One region of the Micromonospora sp. ABR4_055 genome, then DNA from elsewhere that is predicted to be linked to it. Evidence: riboswitches for the same ligand, from Rfam matches in the RefSeq annotation. Region 1 holds a riboswitch; each other region holds the start of a gene.
The links. A riboswitch is a leader RNA that binds a small molecule or an ion and turns the genes downstream of it on or off. The one in region 1 is predicted to bind cobalamin.

Region 1 (4,205 bases):
CACCAACTGGGAGCGGAAGACGAAGGCCGGCCTGTCATCGGGGCGGAACACCGCGACCCCGAACCGGTAGTTGTCCGTGTAGGTGGTGCAGAGCGCCGCCTCGCCCGGGCAGCACCGTACCGAGGTCGGGGTCCGCCACGAGGCCGCTCAACTGGCCGGTGGCGCAGCCAGCCGGAGTCCACCAGTCCGTGATGGTCGGATCGCTGGTGGGGATCGGCGAAGCCGCCCATGACGGCGTCGGCGTACCTGCGGCCACCGGCGTGGCGGACACGCCGCTTGCCGACAGTCACGCCAGGGTAGCTGCCACGAGGATCATAGCGGCTGTGGTCGTCGATGGTGGGCGGCCGCTGCAGAACCCGGACCCGGATACCCCTGTCCAGCTGGCTGCGGTCCAGCGGAATCGCCTCCGCCGAGGCCGCCGCGCTGATCACTTCGGTGTTGATGGTCAGATGTTCGTGCCGTTCGGCGGCGACCAGCCGCCGCACCCGGTCGCGGGCGGCGGCCCGGCTGCCCAGGCTGCGTACCGCCGGATCGTCCGGGCCGGGCAGGTCGATGCCGTGCACGGTACGGAAATGCTGGCGCCAGACGTCCTGTCGCCGTACCGGCTGCGCTGGCCGGCGAAGCCGCGCGATGACCGGACCGGCTGGCAACGGCCGCCAGCCGGCGGCGGTCGGCACGGCCGCCGTCAGGCCGTTCAGTTCGTCGAGTGCGACCTTGACGCGTTTGCGGGTCAGCCCCAGCTCGTGGGCGAACTGACCGCTGCTGCGGGCACCGAGCATGGTCAGCGCCCGGTAGACCAGATCGGCATCGGGTGAGGCGCCCCACCGGGTCAGTGGTGCAACCGCAGTCGGGCCGTGCGTCCTGATGCTCCCCGTTCCCCGTGTCACAGCCGTCAGCTCAGCACAGTAACAACGCCGTAGGGGAGAAGCCACGGCACCGGACGGTTGCACGATTGTGCAATCGGTTCGCGCCGTACCTTGTCGAACGTGCGCCAATGGGTGACCGTGATCCGGGCAGGCGCGCGTTCGGGGGCGGCGCTTGTCGGCCGCCGGAACGCGGTGGCCGGCAAGCGACGGCACTACGCGGTCAGGACGTCGGGGCGGACTTTCCCCAGCGGGGGGCGGCGAAGCGCAGCCCGGCGAGCCGGTCCGGCGGTGCGGCCAGGCCCGGCCCGCCGGTGGCGATCCAGTCGACGACGCTCGACAGTGCCGTCTCGTCGTGCACCCCGCCGAGCCACACCGGGCGGGCACCCAGTCGGCGGGCCAACACCGCTGGCTGCACCACCACCACATTGGACCGGTCACAGGCGTTGAGGCAGTCGGACACCCGTACCGGCGCGGCCGCGCGCAGTAGGTCGAGCTGCCGGTCGTGGTCGACGTCCGGGTGTTTGCGGCGGGTGCCGCAGCAGCAGCCCCGGCAGACGGTCACCCGGGCGGGGTGCCCGGGTGCCGGTCCCGCCGGGCCAAGCTCCGCCGTCACGCGACGTTGGCGAGCGTGGGCCGCCGGTCACCGGTCCGGGCCGGGGTGAGCAGCAGTCCGAACACCACCCCGAAAACCGTCCACATCGTGGCGAGCTGCGCCAGCGAGGCGAGCCGGAACTCCCACAGCAGCGCCGCCGGGATATCGGCGGGCACGTCGACCCCGGTTGCCGGCGAGAACGCCAGCAGCAGGGCGTACCCGACGACGGCCAGCGCCGCCGCGACCACCGTCCGGTAGGGAGCCGGCCGCGCCCAGCCGGTCAGCCGCCGGTGGGTCAGCAGCGCCAGCCAGGTGACGGCGGCCGCGGCGATGATGAACGACAGATACTGCCCGGTGCGCTGGTTGACGGTGTCCGGGTCGCCGACGCCCGGCGGGTTGGCCGGGAAGTGGATCGCCGGTAGCAGCGCCACCACGACGAAGCCGAGCCCGGCGAGCAGCCCCACGCGGCGGAAGTCGTCGCGGCCGGGCAGCAGGTGCCGGGTCGCCGCGAAGACCACGGCGACGATCAACGCCAGGCACAGCGCCACCGCGACGGTGGCGACCAGCCCGCCGAGGACCTGCATGGCCCGACCGACCAACTCCTCGTCGTGGCTGTGTCCGGCCGTCCCGGTCGCAGCGCGGGCCTCCTCGACGACCAGCGCCGACTCGATCTGCGGTTCGACGATCAGCAGGGCCGCCACCGCACCTGCCGCGCCGGCGGCCGTACCGGCGAGCAGTCCGCGGCCCAGCACCGCGCGGAACGGGTAGGTAGTCATCGGAGCTTGGCCGCCGCTCAGTGGCACGGTACGCCGAGGGCGTGCCGGCCGTCGTGGGTGAACTCGTGCATGAACTCGGCGGCACCGGCCAGCACCAGCCCGTTGTCCTGCGCGACCAGGTAGATGACGACCGCCGCGACGGCGGCCAGCAACCAACCGGCGAGCGGTACGCGGATGGCGGTGGTGGTGACCTCTCCGCCGACAGAAGGTGCAGTCATGCCAGGAAATCCCCTCGTCCATGCCTCGTGGCGATGCGGTGCGTGCCACGGCCGGTCTCCTGGCTCCCGGATCGTCGCAGCCGTCCCGCCTTCCCGGACCGTCGTCGGCCCAGTGGCATGGTGGATCGGACACTTCCCGGTCACAGTGGCGAGGACCACGCCGGACTCACACCGGCTTCCCGAACACCGTGGCATGCGCAGCGTACCGCCGTCGTGACCGGCCGGGCAATGGCTGTGGCCGTGGCCGGCAACGGGACCGGCGCCACATTGACGGTGGACCGCGGGTGGGGGAGCATGACCGGCACGAGCGGTGCGCGGAGGAACCCGGTGCGAATCCGGGGCGGTCCCGCCACTGTGACCGGTGAGTCGCGTCCCCCTGAGACAGCCACTGCCCCGATGGCGGGAAGGCTCGGGACGCGACGTCGATCCGGCAGCCAGGAGACTCCGGCCGCTCGCTGGTCCACCGGTACGCGGGCGTGGACACCCGCGGGAGGGATTCACCATGCACACCTGTCGGCCCCTGCCATGACGCCGTACCCGTTCACCGCCGTCGTCGGCCTGCCCGACCTGCGGCAGGCCCTGCTGCTCGCCGCGGTGCACCCCGGCATCGGCGGAGTGCTCATCCGGGGTGAGAAGGGCACCGCGAAGTCGACGATCGTCCGCGCGCTGGCCGGGCTGCTACCGGAGGTCGACCGGGTGCTCGGCTGCCGGTTCGCCTGCGACCCGGCGGCCCCGGACCCGGCCTGCCCGGACGGGCCGCACACCGCGCCGGTGACCGCGCGTGGCGGCCCGGCCGCACTGGTCGAGTTGCCGGTCGGCGCCACTGAGGACCGGGTGGTCGGCACCCTCGACATCCAGCGGGTGCTCAGCGCCGGCGTGAAGGCGTACGAGCCGGGGCTGCTCGCCGCCGCGCACCGGGGCCTGCTCTACGTCGACGAGGTCAACCTGTTGCCGGACCATCTGGTGGACCTGCTGCTGGACGCGGCGGCGATGGGCCGGGCCCACGTCGAACGCGACGGGGTGTCGGTCAGCCACGCCGCCCGGTTCCTGCTGGTCGGCACGATGAACCCGGAGGAGGGCGAGCCGCGTCCACAGTTGCTGGACCGCTTCGGGCTGATGGTGTCGGTGGCCGCACCGACCCTGGTGGCGGACCGGGCCGAGGTGGTGCGCCGTCGGCTCGCGTACGAGACCGACCCGGTGGCGTTCGCGGACCGCTGGCAGTCCGCCGACAACCAGCTCGCACTGCGGGTACGCGATGCGCGGGCGGCCCTGCCTGCGGTCACGCTGCCCGATGCCGAGATCGACCGGATCGCCCGGATCTGCCTGGCGTACCAGGTGGACGGTATGCGGGCCGACATCGTGATGGCCCGCGCCGCCGTCGCGCTGGCCGCCTGGCGGGGCCAACCGGCGGTCACCGCCGCCGAGGTCGCCGAGGCAGCCCGGCTGGCGCTGCCGCACCGGCGGCGCCGTGACCCGCTCGACCCGCCCGGCGCCGACGAGCAGCGCCTCGACGAGGTGCTGCGTGACGAGTGCGGCGACGATCCCGATCCTCCTCCGCCGCCGGGTCCGCCACTACCGGACGGTGGGCCGCCACCCGGCCCGCCCGACTCGGACGGTGGGCCGCCACCCGGCGCGCCCGACTCGGACGCCGGCCGGCATCCTGAGCCAGCTACGGCAGACGCCGACGGTCCGGCGGTCGGTGCCGAGCAGCCGGACGGCGTACCGCCGGGCGGTCCGGCTCCGGCGGCGGCCG
Region 2 (4,205 bases), on a different contig from region 1:
GGCGGCGCGGACCCCGGTCGCCTGCGGGGTCGGCACCGCCGGCACCGTCGACCCGGCGGGTCGGGTCGCCCACGCCACCGACACCCTGCCCGGCTGGCGGGGCACCGACGTGCGGGCGGCGTTCACCGCCGCCCTCGACCTGCCGGTCGTGGTGTCCAACGACGTACACGCGATGGCTGTCGGCGAGGCATCCTGCGGTGCCGCCGCCGACGCCCGGGACGCGCTCGTCGTCGCCGCCGGCACCGGGATCGGCGGCGCGATCGTGGTCGGCGGCGAGCTGGTGGTGGGCCGGCACGGGTTCGCCGGCAGCGTCGGGCATCTGCCGGCCGCCCGGCACTTCGGCCGACGCTGTGGCTGCGGCGCGGTCGACCACGTCGAGGCGTACGCGGCTGGTCCGGCGATCGCCGCCGAGTACGCGGCCCGGACCGGTCGCGGCGCACCGCCGCCGCTGGAGGAGGTCGCGGCGGCGGCCGCCGCCGGCGACCCGGTTGCGGTCGAGGTGACCGATCTGGCGGCCCAGGTGCTCGGTGCCGGGTTGGCCACCGCCGCCAACCTGTTGGACCCCGAGGTGGTCGTCCTCGGCGGCGGCGTGGTCGGACTCGGTGACCGGTTCGTCGCGGGGGTGCGCGCCGCGCTGCACACGGCGGCGCTGCCCGGCATCGACCGGCTGCCGGTGCGGACCGCCCGGCTCGGTAACGCCGCCGTGCTGGCCGGTGCCGCGCTGCTCGCCCGCCGGGTCAGCGCCGGTCGAGCCGGCCAGGTCAGCGCCGGTTGAGCCGGCCAGGTCAGCGCCGGTCGAGGTCGATGACTGGCTCGGCGCCAGCCGCCATGCCGCCACCTCCTCCGCCGACCCCGTCGCCACCGCTGGCACCGGGCCGCAGCCCGGTCGCCTGGATGCTGAGCATGCCGACGACGAGGACGAGGAGTCGGCCGAGCATCGCCCCGTGCCCACCCCACACCACGGTTCTCACCCGACGGACCCTCCTCCGCGTACCTGGCAGCGACCTGACGTCGCGACACGCCGAACACAGTATCTGGTGTTGCGTCTTCTGGCTCGCACCCATATATGGTGTACCTCGCAGCTGGTTCGACCACCCCTCGGCGGTGGTCGAGGCAAGAGGGAACCCGGTGTGAGTCCGGGACTGCCCCGCAGCGGTGAGTGGGTACGACCGCCGTCACCGAGCACTGGACCCGTCGCGGGTCCGGGAAGCGACGGCCAGTAGGCACGAACACGGCGCCCACGAGTCCGAAGACCTGCCAGCGTGCCGCACGCGACGCGTGCGGCGGTCGAAGGCCGCGCGGGACGGCCGACGCCGACGACCGGTCGACACCCGGCGGAGCAGCCGCCAGGTGGGTGACCGGCGGCGTCCTCCCCGCGTGTCCGTCGACCGGTGGACAGGCATGAGGAGGGGGACATGACGACGATTCACGACCGGGCCGCGCCCGACACGGCCGCGCCCGACCGCACGGTTGCCGAGCAGCGCCGGCACGCGATGCAGGTGCGCAAGCGCAACGGCGACACCGAACCGGTGGACGTCAACAAGATCGTCAAGGCGGTCGAACGCTGGGTCACCGACCTGGACGAGGTCGATCCGCTGCGGGTGGCGACCAAGACGATCAGCGGACTGTACGACGGAGCGACGACCGCCGAGCTGGACAAGCTGTCGATCCAGACGGCGGCGGAGCTGATCGGCGAGGAGCCGCAGTACTCGAAACTGGCGGCCCGGCTGCTCGCCGCCTACGTGGACAAGGAGGTCCGCGGCCAGCAGGTGGCGAGCTTCAGCCAGTCCATCCGCTACGCCCACGGCCTCGGGCTGATCGGCGACGACACCGCCGCGTTCGTGGCCCGCAACGCCCGCAAACTCGACGACGCAGTGGACGTCGACGGCGACCGGCGCTTCGAGTACTTCGGGCTGCGTACGGTGGCCGATCGCTACCTGCTGCGGCATCCGCGCACCCGGCTGGTGGTGGAGACGCCGCAGTACTGGCTGCTGCGGGTGGCCTGCGGGCTGTCCCAGACGCCGGCCGAGGCGATCGACTTCTACCGGCTGATGTCCAGCCTGGCCTACCTGCCCAGCTCACCGACCCTGTTCAACTCGGGCACCCGGCACACCCAGATGTCGTCGTGCTTCCTGGTCGACTCGCCGCGCGACGAGCTCGACTCGATCTACGAGCGTTACCACCAGGTGGCGAAGCTGTCGAAGTTCTCCGGCGGGATCGGCATCTCCTGGTCGCGGATCCGTGGCCGGGGCGCGCTGATCCGGGGCACCAACGGCAGGTCGAACGGCATCGTGCCGTTCCTCAAGACCCTCGACGCCGGGGTCGCGGCGGTCAACCAGGGCGGCCGCCGCAAGGGCGCCGCCTGCGTCTACCTGGAGCCGTGGCACCCGGACGTCGAGGAGTTCCTGGAGCTGCGGGACAACACCGGCGAGGACGCCCGGCGCACCCACAACCTCAACCTGGCCAACTGGATCCCGGACGAGTTCATGCGGCGGGTCGAGGCGGACGCCGACTGGTCGCTGATCGACCCGTCCGACGCACCCGAGCTACCCGACCTGTACGGCGAGGCGTTCGACGAGGCGTACCGCGCGGCGGAGAAGAAAGCGGTCCGGACGGTCAAGGCCCGCGACCTGTACGGGCGGATGATGCGCACCCTGGCGCAGACCGGCAACGGCTGGATGACGTTCAAGGACGCCGCGAACCGGCTGTCCAACCAGACCGGCGCGCCGGGCAACACGATCCACCTGTCCAATCTGTGCACCGAGATCCTCGAGGTCAACAGCGACACCGAGACCGCGGTGTGCAACCTCGGGTCGGTCAACCTCGGCGCGCACGTCACCGCCGACGGCGTCAACTGGGACAAGCTGCGCGCCACGGTCCGTACCGCCGTGGTGTTCCTCGACCGGGTGATCGACATCAACTACTACCCGGCGGCGCAGGCGGCGGCGTCGAACCCGCGGTGGCGGCCGGTCGGGCTGGGGCTGATGGGCCTGCAGGACGCGCTGTTCGCGTTGCGGCTGCCGTTCGACTCGTCACAGGCTCGGGAGCTGTCCACCCGCGTCCAGGAGGAGATCTTCCTGACCGCGCTGGAGACCTCCGCCGGGCTCGCCGAACGGTTCGGCCCGCATCCGGCGTACGCCGAGACCCGCGCCGCCCGGGGCGAGCTGCACCCGGACCTGTGGGGGGCCGAGCCGGGCCAGCCCGAGCGGTGGGCCCGACTGCGGTCGACGATCGACGCACACGGCCTGCGGAACTCGCTGCTGGTCGCGATCGCGCCGACCGCCACGATCGCCTCGATCGCCGGCTGCTACGAGTGCATCGAGCCGCAGGTGTCGAACCTGTTCAAGCGCGAGACGATGTCCGGGGAGTTCCTCCAGATCAACACCTACCTGGTCGGCGAGCTGAAGGCACGCGGGCTGTGGACGGCACCGGTCCGGGAACAGATCAAGCGGGCCGAGGGGTCGGTGCAGGGCGTCGCGAACGTGCCCGCCGACGTGCGGGAGCTGTTCCGTACCGCATGGGAGCTGCCGCAACGTGCGTTGATCGACCTGGCCGCCGCCCGTGCCCCGTACATCGACCAGTCGCAGTCACTGAACCTGTTCCTCAGCGCACCGACCATCGGCAAGCTGTCCTCGATGTACCTGTACGCCTGGAAGTCGGGGCTGAAGACCACCTATTACCTGCGGTCGCGTCCGGCGACCCGGATCCAGCAGGCCACGGTCGGTATCGCGCCGACCGCCGGGCCAGTCGTCGCGACCAGCGACGACGACGCGTTGGCCTGCTCCCTGGAAAACCCCGAAAGTTGTGAGGCCTGCCAGTGACCACCGTTTCCGAAACCAGCAGCGCAACCGCGACCGCCGCCGCCAGCGACGCCGCGACTGGCGTGGGTCGGCAGCAGCTGCTGCTCGACCCCGGCATGGATCTGACCCTGCGCCCGATGCGGTACCCGCAGTTCTTCGACCGGTTCCGGGACGCGATCAGGAACACCTGGACGGTGGAGGAGGTCGACCTGCACTCCGACCTCGCCGATCTGGCCAAGCTGTCGCCGGCCGAGCAGCACCTGGTGTCCCGGCTAGTGGCGTTCTTCGCCACCGGCGACACCATCGTCGCGAACAACCTGGTGCTCAACCTCTACCAGCACGTCAACTCTCCGGAAGGCCGGCTCTACCTGTCCCGGCAGCTGTTCGAGGAGGCGGTGCACGTCC
Region 3 (4,205 bases), on a different contig from region 1:
GTGTCGATGGACAGTCGTGCCCGTCAGCGGCTCAGCTTGGTACCTTGGGGAGCCTCCCGGGGCACCCCACCCCGGCTCAGTTCGCCGGTCGCCACGGCGGCGCCGGCCCTGACATGGCATCCGGATGCACGTCTCCAGGCCAGGGAGGGAAAGACCGATGGATATCGAACTACCGGTGGTGGCAGCCCCCATGGCGGGGGGCCCGAGCACCCCTGCCCTGGTACTCGCCGCGGTTCGGGTGGGTGGGCTGGGGTTCCTCGCCGGCGGGTACCGGACCCCGCAGGCCCTGATCGAGGACATCGCGGCGGTACGGCCCGCAGGGCGGGGACGGTTCGGGGTCAACCTCTTCGCGCCGAACCCGGTCCGGATCGATCCGGCAAGCTACGCCCGGTACGCGGATCTGCTGGCCGGCGAGGCGCAGCGATACGGGGTGGCGCTGCCCGCCTACCCGGTCGAGGACGACGATCACTGGCCGGACAAGGTGGACCTCCTGCTGGCCGACCCGGTACCGGTGGTCAGCTTCACCTTCGGTATTCCGCCAAGGTCTGTGTTCGCCGCCTTCCGGCGGGTGGGTACCCGTACCGTTCAGACTGTCACCTCGGTCGAGGAGGCCAACGCCGCTGCGGAGGCCGGGGCCGACGAGCTGGTGGTCCAGTCGGCGGCTGCGGGCGGTCACTGGGGCACCCTGACCCCGACGCGACCACCCGCGACGATCTGCCTGCCCGACCTGGTGGCAGGAGTCCGGCGGTCGGTGGGCCTACCGCTGATCGCGACAGGGGGCCTCGCCGACCCAGGCCAGGTCGCCGCGGTCCTGTCCGCCGGGGCCGGTGCGGTGATGGTGGGGACCGCCCTGCTGCGGGCTGACGAGGCCGGCACCTCCCCGGTGCACCGGGCCGTCCTCGCCGACCACGGGGGCCGCACGACGATCGTCACCCGAGCCTTCACCGGCCGGCCGGCCCGCGCCCTGCGGAACAGGTTCACCGACCGGTTCAGCGAATCGGCACCGATCGGCTATCCGGCCCTGCACCACCTGACCGGTCCGGTGCGCCGCGCCGCGGCGAAAGCGGGGGATCCCGAGTCGGTTCACCTGTGGGCCGGCACCGGCTTCCGGTCTACCGCGGCTGGCCCCGCCGCTGACATCCTGGAACGGCTGGTCGGGCGCGGGTGAGCGGCAGGGGTACGGCCCTGCTCGGATCGCTCGAACGCAACTGGTGACGGGTCAGGTAACGATCGTCCCGTGACGCGCCGTGCGGGTGCTGGTCCGGGTGGTGGGGTGCCGACAGGGTGTCCGGCTTCTCGGCTGTTCGACATACCTGGGCAGCGGCTCACCTGCCCCGTCCGCGTCGTGCCGGTGAGACGGTCCGCACACCCCGCGCCGCAGACCGCATCACCCTTCCACACAGTGGGACGACGGCCCGCTATCATCGGCGTCAGCGCTGGTTCGCCCCGCCCGTCGGGAAGGGGCGTCGTAAGAGGGAACCCGGTGCGAATCCGGGACTGCCCCGCAGCGGTGAGCAGGAACGACCGCCGTCACCGGCACTGGGCGCACCCGCGCCTGGGAAGCGACGGCCAGTAGGAGACCGGACCCCGGTCCGGACGCGCCCGCGAGTCCGAAGACCTGCCCGCGCCGCACACACCGACCGGGTGTGTGGCGCCACCGGTCTCGCGGGTGGGCCGGGCGGACCGCGTACCTTCGGGCCCGCATGCCCGCGTGCCCGCAGGTCGCTGTGGTCTGCCCCCCTCCGTGGGTCACGACCACCTCGAAGGACGTTCCCCGTGCACGACACGACTCTGCCGAGCCGCCCACCGTCCGCGTCACGGCTGACCCTGTCGCAGATCATGGACCAGCACCACACCAACCTGATGGGCACCGTGCACGGCGGCCGGATTCTGAACCTGATCGACGCCGTCGCCGGTGTGGTCGCCGCCCGCCATTCCGAGGGCCCGGCCGTCACCGCCGCAATCGACGAAACCGCCTTCCTCCAGGCAGTACGGGTCGGCGATGTCGTGCACGTGGACGCCCGGATCACCTGGGCCGGCCGGTCCTCGATGGAGATCGCCGTGACAGTCACCGCTGACCGGTGGGACCGCGCCGTCCCACCCACCCTGGTGGCCACCGCCCACCTGGTGATGGTCGCCATCGACGACAACGGACAACCGCGACCGGTACCCGCACTGTCGCCGGAGACCGACGACGACCGCCGTAGGTACCAGGAGGCGCAGATCCGGCGCGAGCATCGCCTGACGCTGCGTCGGGCCCTTGCCAGCGAGGCCGGTCTGGCATGAGCGAGTCCAGGTTCGTGTCGGGTGGAGCGCCCAGATCCGGCTCTGGTCGCTGACCTGCGGGTTGGAAGTCTGTCATCGCGCGTGACGGTGCGCACCGCCGGCGGGCGGCCGGACGGTGCCGGGCAGTCAGCCGGTGGAGAGGGGTTGTCAGGCGGTGCCGTCCGTGGTCGGGCGGACCACCTCGATCTCGAAGGCGTAGCGGTCGCCCCGGTACGTCGACATGGCCCGTTCCACCGGGCGGTCCCGCTGGTCGTAGGCTGTCCGCTCGACCAGCAGGGCCGGGCTGAAGGCCGGGACCTGCAGCAGGGTGGCCGTCGCCTCGTCCAGGACCGTGGCCCGGATGGACTGCTCCGCCCGGACGAGCCGGATGTGGTAATGGTCCCGGAGCAGGTCGTAGAGCGAGTTGTCGAACGGCCGGTCGAGCAGCTTCGGGACGAGCGCCGCCGAGAGATAGGTGTGCTCGATGCACATCGGGACGCCGTCGGCGATCCGGACCCGCTCCAGGTGCACGACCTCGTCCGCCGGGCTCAGGCCCAGCGCGAAGCCGACGTTCGCGCCGGCCGGTATCGACTCGGCGGTGCGCAGGTGCGAACCTGGGGTCAGTCCACGGCGACGCATGTCGTCACTGAATGATGTGAGCTCGATGCTCTTCGTGATGGCTGGTCGGGCCACGAAGGTGCCGGCGCCGCGTACCCGGTAGACGAGCCGCTCGTTTTCCAGGCGTTCGAGGGCCTGACGCACGGTCATCCGGCTGACGCCGAACTCCTGGGCCAGATCGCGCTCGGTGGGCAGTCGCTCGTCCGGGGCCAGCTCGCGTTCGATGAGGTTCTGCAGGTGGCTGCGGAGCAGCTCATGCTTGGTCGCGGTCATCCGAGGTGTCAGCTCCAGGGGCGGCTGGTCTAAACCAAAATGATACTAGCGCGATGCTGCCTGCCGGTCTACGCTACCCGCACTGACAATTGGACTAGACCAAAGATGATCTTTGGAGGTGCACGTGAGACGCGAATCTTTCCGGCGGGCCACCGCCGCGGCGGTGGCCGGCGTACTCGCCACAGCGCTCGGTGCCTGTGGCGACTCGGACGGCGGCGGCGACAAGGTCGAGGTGGTCTTCTCCTACCTGTGGGCCGGTGCGGAGGCCGAAGCGCTCGAGGAAATCATCGCCGACTTCAACGCCAGCCAGGACCAGATCGAGGTCCGGGGGGTCTCCAACCCGGACTTCCAGAAGCAGCTGACGTCGATGTCCGGCGCGCAGGGCAGGTTCGACATCTCCGACCACTTCGGCAACGGCGTCGGGGCCTGGGCCAGCAAGGGCATCCTGGCCCCGCTGGACGACTTCATCGAGGCCGACGGGCTCGACACCGCCGACTTCGTGCCGGCGGCGATGTCCCAGATGCAGTACGAGGGCCAGACCTACTCGATGCCGATCGCCCTGCACGCGCAGATGCTGATGTACAACAAGAAGCTCTACGCCGAGGCCGGCATCGACGGTCCGCCGGAGACCACCGAGGAGTGGGCGGAGCAGATCGCCAAGCTCACCAAGCGGGACGCCGACGGCACGATCACCCAGCTCGGCTACGCCAACGCCGAGATCAACACATCGTTCACCACGCTCGGGTTCATGTTCGGCGGGGCCTGGGACGATCAGTCCGGCCGGCCCACCCCGGCCGACCCCGGCAACGTCGCCGGCCTGGAGTTCTACACCGGGAACATCCCCGGCACGTACGGGGTGGCGGAAGTCCGCGACTTCACCTCCGGCTTCGGTGAGTACGCCTCCGCGCAGAACCCGTTCTACGTCGACAAGGTGGCCACGATCATCGACGGCGAGTGGCAGTCGGTGTTCATCGACAAGTTCGCCCCCAACCTGGACTGGGGTGTGGCGCCGCTGCCGTACCCGGCGGCGCAGCCGGAACTCGCCGGCA
Region 4 (4,205 bases), on a different contig from region 1:
CGCCGCGACCAGCTCCCGGGCGGTCGCCTCGGCCGCGTCGGTGTCGTCACGGTCGGTGCCGGACTCGTCCAGGCCCAGCGCCTCCCGCAGGCCGGGCAGCGCGGCCACCTGCCCGGCCCACATCTGCCGGGCCCGCAGCATCGCCAGCACCAGGTCGACCCGGGCCGCGCCGACCGGCGCCGACCCGAGCACGTGCAGCCCGTCACGGATCTGCACGTCCTTGATCTCGCAGAGCCAGCCGTCGACGTGCAGCAGGAAGTCGTCGAACTCGGCGTCGTGCGGCCGGTCGTTCAGACCGAGGTCGTGGTCGAGCCGGGCGGCCTGGATCAGCGTCCAGATCTGCGCCCGGATCGCCGGCAGTTTGGCCGGGTCCAGTGTGGCGATGTTCGCGTGCTCGTCGAGCAGCTGCTCCAGCCGGGCGATGTCGCCGTAACTGTCCGCCCGGGCCATCGGCGGCACCAGGTGGTCGATCAGGGTGGCGTGTGCCCGGCGTTTGGCCTGGGTGCCCTCGCCGGGGTCGTTGACCAGGAACGGGTAGATCAGCGGCAGGTCGCCGAGGGCGGCGTCCGGCCCGCAGTCGGCGCTGAGTCCGACCGTCTTGCCCGGTAGCCACTCCAGGTTGCCGTGCTTGCCGACGTGCACCACGGCGTGCGCGCCGAAGCTGTGCTCCAGCCACCGGTACGCGGCCAGGTAGTGGTGACTCGGCGGCAGGTCCGGGTCGTGGTAGATGGCCACCGGGTTGGCCCCGAAGCCGCGCGGCGGCTGCACCAGCAGCACGATGTTGCCGGTACGCAGCGCGGCCAGCACGATCTCGCCGTCCGGATCCCGGGACCGGTCGACGTACAGCTCGCCCGGCGGCGGACCCCAGTGCCGTTCGACCTGTTCCCGTAGCTCGGTCGGGAACTCGGCGTACCAGCGACGGTAGTCGGCGGCCGGGATGCGCACCGGGTTGCCGGCCAGCTGCTCCTCGGTGAGCCAGTCCGGGTCCTGCCCGCCGGCGGCGATCAGCGCGTGCATCAACGCGTCGCCGTCGCCGTCGGCCAGCCCCGGCAGCGCGTCGGGGCCGTCGGGCGGCCCCACGTCGTAGCCGGCGTCGCGCAACGTCGACAGCAGCGCCAGCACACTGGCGGGGGTGTCGAGCCCGACCGCGTTGCCGATCCGGGCGTGCTTGGTCGGGTACGCCGACAGCAGCACCGCGATCCGTTTGTCGCCCGCCGCGATGTGCCGCAGCGCGCCGTGGCGGACGGCGATCCCGGCCACCCGGGCGGCCCGCTGCGGGTCGGCGACGTAGACCGACAGCCCGTCGGCGTCGATCTCCTTGAACGAGAACGGCACGGTGATCAGCCGGCCGTCGAACTCGGGGATGGCCACCTGGGTGGCGGCGTCCAACGGGGACAACCCGTCGTCGGTGGCCGCCCAGGTCTGGCGGGAGCTGGTCAGGCAGAGTCCCTGCAGGATCGGCACGTCCAGTTCGGCGAGCGCGCCGACGTCCCAGGCGTCGTCGTCGCCCCCGGCGGAGGCGGTCGCCGGCCGGGTTCCGCCAGCGGCCAGCACCGTCACCACCAGGGCGTCGGCCTGGCGCAGGGTGGCCAGCAGCTGCGGGTCGGGCGAGCGCAGCGAGGCGCAGTAGACCGGCAGCGCCCGACCGCCGGCGGCGTCGACCGCGTCGCACAGGGCGTGCACGAAGCCGGTGTTGCCGGCCAGGTGGTGGGCCCGGTAGTAGAGCACCGCCACGGTCGGCTGGCCCGGTCCGGTCGGCACGTTCGGGCGTTCCAGTACGCCCCACTCCGGGGCCGGCCGCGGCGCGGCGAAGCCGTGCCCGGTGAGCAGCACCGTGTCGGACAGGAATCGGTGCAGTTCGGCCAGATTGGCCGGGCCGCCGTGGGCCAGATAGGCGTGGGCCTCGGCGGCCACCCCGGCCGGTACGGTGGACAGCTCCATCAGGGCGGCGTCGGGTGCCTGTTCGCCGCTGAGTACCACCACTGGGCGTCCGTCGGTCAGCAGCGCGTCCAGTCCGTCCGGCCAGGCCCGGCGGCCGCCGAGCAGCCGGACCACCACGAGGTCGACGTCGGCAAGCAGGGGCGTGAGGTCGTCGACCGACAGCCGGGCCGGGTTCGCCAGGCGCCAGTCGGCACCGCTGGCCCGTCCACTCAGCAAATCAGTATCTGAAGTGGACAGAAGTAGCATCATCGGACGCCTGGTCCTCCCTCGGGGTCCGCGCCCCGGGTCGTCGGTCGCGGCGACCGGAGTCTCCTGGCTCCCGGATCGAGGCTCGCCCCGGCCTTCCCGCCCCGTGGATCGGGGCCGTGGCCGTCGGTGGGGTCCGCTCCCCGGTGACAGTGGCGGGACCGCGCCGGAATCACACCGGCTTCCTCCACTTGCCGCCGCAGTTGGCTACCGACCACTGTCACGACCCGGGGACGTTTCGTCAAGGTGTGATCTATTCGCCGCGAGGGCGTCGCCTCCCGTGGCAGCCCGTAGTATCCGCCGCGTGTCCGCCTCGCCGCTGCCGCCCGTCCGGGGCGGCCCCGATGCCTGCCCCGGCACGCTGGCGCTGCATCCGGCCGCCGACGGGCACCTCGCCCGGGTCCGCTGCCCCGGTGGGCTGCTAGCCGCCGGCCAGCTGACCGTACTGGCCGCCGCCGCCCGTGACCTCGGTGACGGACACCTGGAGCTGACCAGCCGGGCCAACGTACAACTGCGGGGGGTGGCCGCCGACGCCGCCGGGGTGCTCGCCGGCCGGCTGAGCGCGGCCGGGCTGCTGCCCGCACCCGGACACGACCGGGCCCGCAACATCCTCGGCTCCCCACTGGCCGGTGTGGACAGTGTGCCTCGGTGGGACGTCGCGGCGCAGGTCCGCGCCCTCGACGCGGCGATCTGCGCACAGCCACAGCTGACCCGCCTCTCCGGCCGGTTCCTGTTCGCCGTCGACGACGGTCGGGGCGCCACCGTCGCGGCGCGCCCCGACGTGGGCCTGCTGCCCGGGTCGGACGGCCGGGTCGGTATCCGGCTCGCCGGGGTCGACCACGGCCTACGGACCACGCCGACCGACGCGGTCCGGGTGGCGGTCGCCGCCGCCCGGATCTTCCTCGCCGACGAACGTGCCGTGGCCGGCACCATCTGGCGCATCGGCGACCTCGCCGCCGCCGAACTGGCACGGTTCGTCGCGGCGCTCGCCACCACGCCGGGCGTCCACCGGGTCGCGGCCGACCCGCCGACCGCACCGCGACGGTCCGGCGTACCGCCGGTGGGCGTGCTGCGCCGCCCCGACGGCGACCAGGCACTCGTGCTCGCCGTACCGCTGGGTCAGCTCACCGCCGCGCAGGCCGACCTGCTCGCCGCCGCCGCACCGCAGGCGCGGATCACCCCGTGGCGGACCGTGGTGCTGCCTCGGCTCACCGACGCACCCGGCTGGGCGCGCCGGCTGCACCGTGCGGGTCTCGACACCGACCCCGGGTCGCCGTGGCTCGGCGTCACCGCCTGCGCGGGCCGTCCCGGCTGTGCCCGGTCGCGGGCCGACGTACGGGCCGACGCGGCGGCGACGCACGCCGGCCGGCCGGCCGCGGCCAGTGGGGCGCACTTGCCGGTGCACTGGATCGGCTGTGAGCGCGGCTGCGGCACCCCAGCGGGACCGGCGCTGCGGGTCCTCGCCACCGGCGACGGCTACCAGGTGAGCGCGCCCGGCCGCCCCACCGTCCACGTCCTACCAGGGGCGGCGCTGGCCGCCGCCGTCCGCACCGCACGCGAGGAGCCGTGATGGACCACGTCCGCGACGGGGCCGAGATCTACCGGCAGTCGTTCGCCACCATCCGCGCCGAGGCCGACCTGAGCCGGCTCACCGCCGAACAGGCCCGGGTCGCCGTCCGGATGATCCACGCCTGCGGGATGGTCGACCTGGTCGACGACCTGGTCTTCTCGCCGCAGGTGGTGGTGGCGGCCCGGGCCGCGCTGCGCGCCGGCGCGTCGATCCTCTGCGACGCCACGATGGTGGCCGCCGGGGTCACCCGACGCCGGCTGCCGGCCGCCAACCCGGTGCTGTGCACCCTGTCCGATCCCCGGGTGCCTGAGCTGGCCGATCGGCTGGGCACCACCCGCAGCGCTGCGGCCGTCGAACTGTGGGGCGACCGCCTCGACGGCGCGGTGGTCGCCGTCGGCAACGCACCGACCGCGTTGTTCCGACTGTTGGAGCTGGTCGACGCCGGTGC

Region 2: linked by a shared signal. The riboswitch ahead of ACXAHD_RS26995 (ribonucleoside-diphosphate reductase subunit alpha) and the one ahead of ACXAHD_RS22095 (CbtB-domain containing protein) in region 1 are both predicted to bind cobalamin.
Region 3: linked by a shared signal. The riboswitch ahead of ACXAHD_RS25120 (acyl-CoA thioesterase) and the one ahead of ACXAHD_RS22095 (CbtB-domain containing protein) in region 1 are both predicted to bind cobalamin.
Region 4: linked by a shared signal. The riboswitch ahead of cobN (cobaltochelatase subunit CobN) and the one ahead of ACXAHD_RS22095 (CbtB-domain containing protein) in region 1 are both predicted to bind cobalamin.

The regions. Positions count from the first base shown of each region.
Region 1 covers NZ_JBSWXD010000107.1:4,558-8,762, reverse strand. Annotated here, with positions in the region: gene ACXAHD_RS22115 (hypothetical protein) at 1-51, opposite strand, end outside; gene ACXAHD_RS22110 (hypothetical protein) at 192-815, shown strand; gene ACXAHD_RS22105 (hypothetical protein) at 1,087-1,428, opposite strand; gene ACXAHD_RS22100 (CbtA family protein) at 1,476-2,234, opposite strand; gene ACXAHD_RS22095 (CbtB-domain containing protein) at 2,252-2,452, opposite strand; cobalamin riboswitch at 2,485-2,658, opposite strand; cobalamin riboswitch at 2,770-2,897, shown strand; gene ACXAHD_RS22090 (VWA domain-containing protein) at 2,978-4,205, shown strand, end outside.
Region 2 covers NZ_JBSWXD010000161.1:10,570-14,774, reverse strand. Annotated here, with positions in the region: partial or broken gene ACXAHD_RS27005 (ROK family protein) at 1-775, shown strand, start outside; gene ACXAHD_RS27000 (hypothetical protein) at 786-971, opposite strand; cobalamin riboswitch at 1,067-1,276, shown strand; gene ACXAHD_RS26995 (ribonucleoside-diphosphate reductase subunit alpha) at 1,416-3,821, shown strand; gene ACXAHD_RS26990 (ribonucleotide-diphosphate reductase subunit beta) at 3,917-4,205, shown strand, end outside.
Region 3 covers NZ_JBSWXD010000138.1:10,558-14,762, forward strand. Annotated here, with positions in the region: gene ACXAHD_RS25115 (nitronate monooxygenase) at 158-1,168, shown strand; cobalamin riboswitch at 1,421-1,640, shown strand; gene ACXAHD_RS25120 (acyl-CoA thioesterase) at 1,777-2,286, shown strand; gene ACXAHD_RS25125 (GntR family transcriptional regulator) at 2,434-3,156, opposite strand; gene ACXAHD_RS25130 (ABC transporter substrate-binding protein) at 3,281-4,205, shown strand, end outside.
Region 4 covers NZ_JBSWXD010000023.1:5,071-9,275, forward strand. Annotated here, with positions in the region: gene cobN (cobaltochelatase subunit CobN) at 1-2,190, opposite strand, end outside; cobalamin riboswitch at 2,248-2,374, opposite strand; gene ACXAHD_RS08585 (precorrin-3B synthase) at 2,492-3,757, shown strand; gene ACXAHD_RS08590 (precorrin-8X methylmutase) at 3,757-4,205, shown strand, end outside.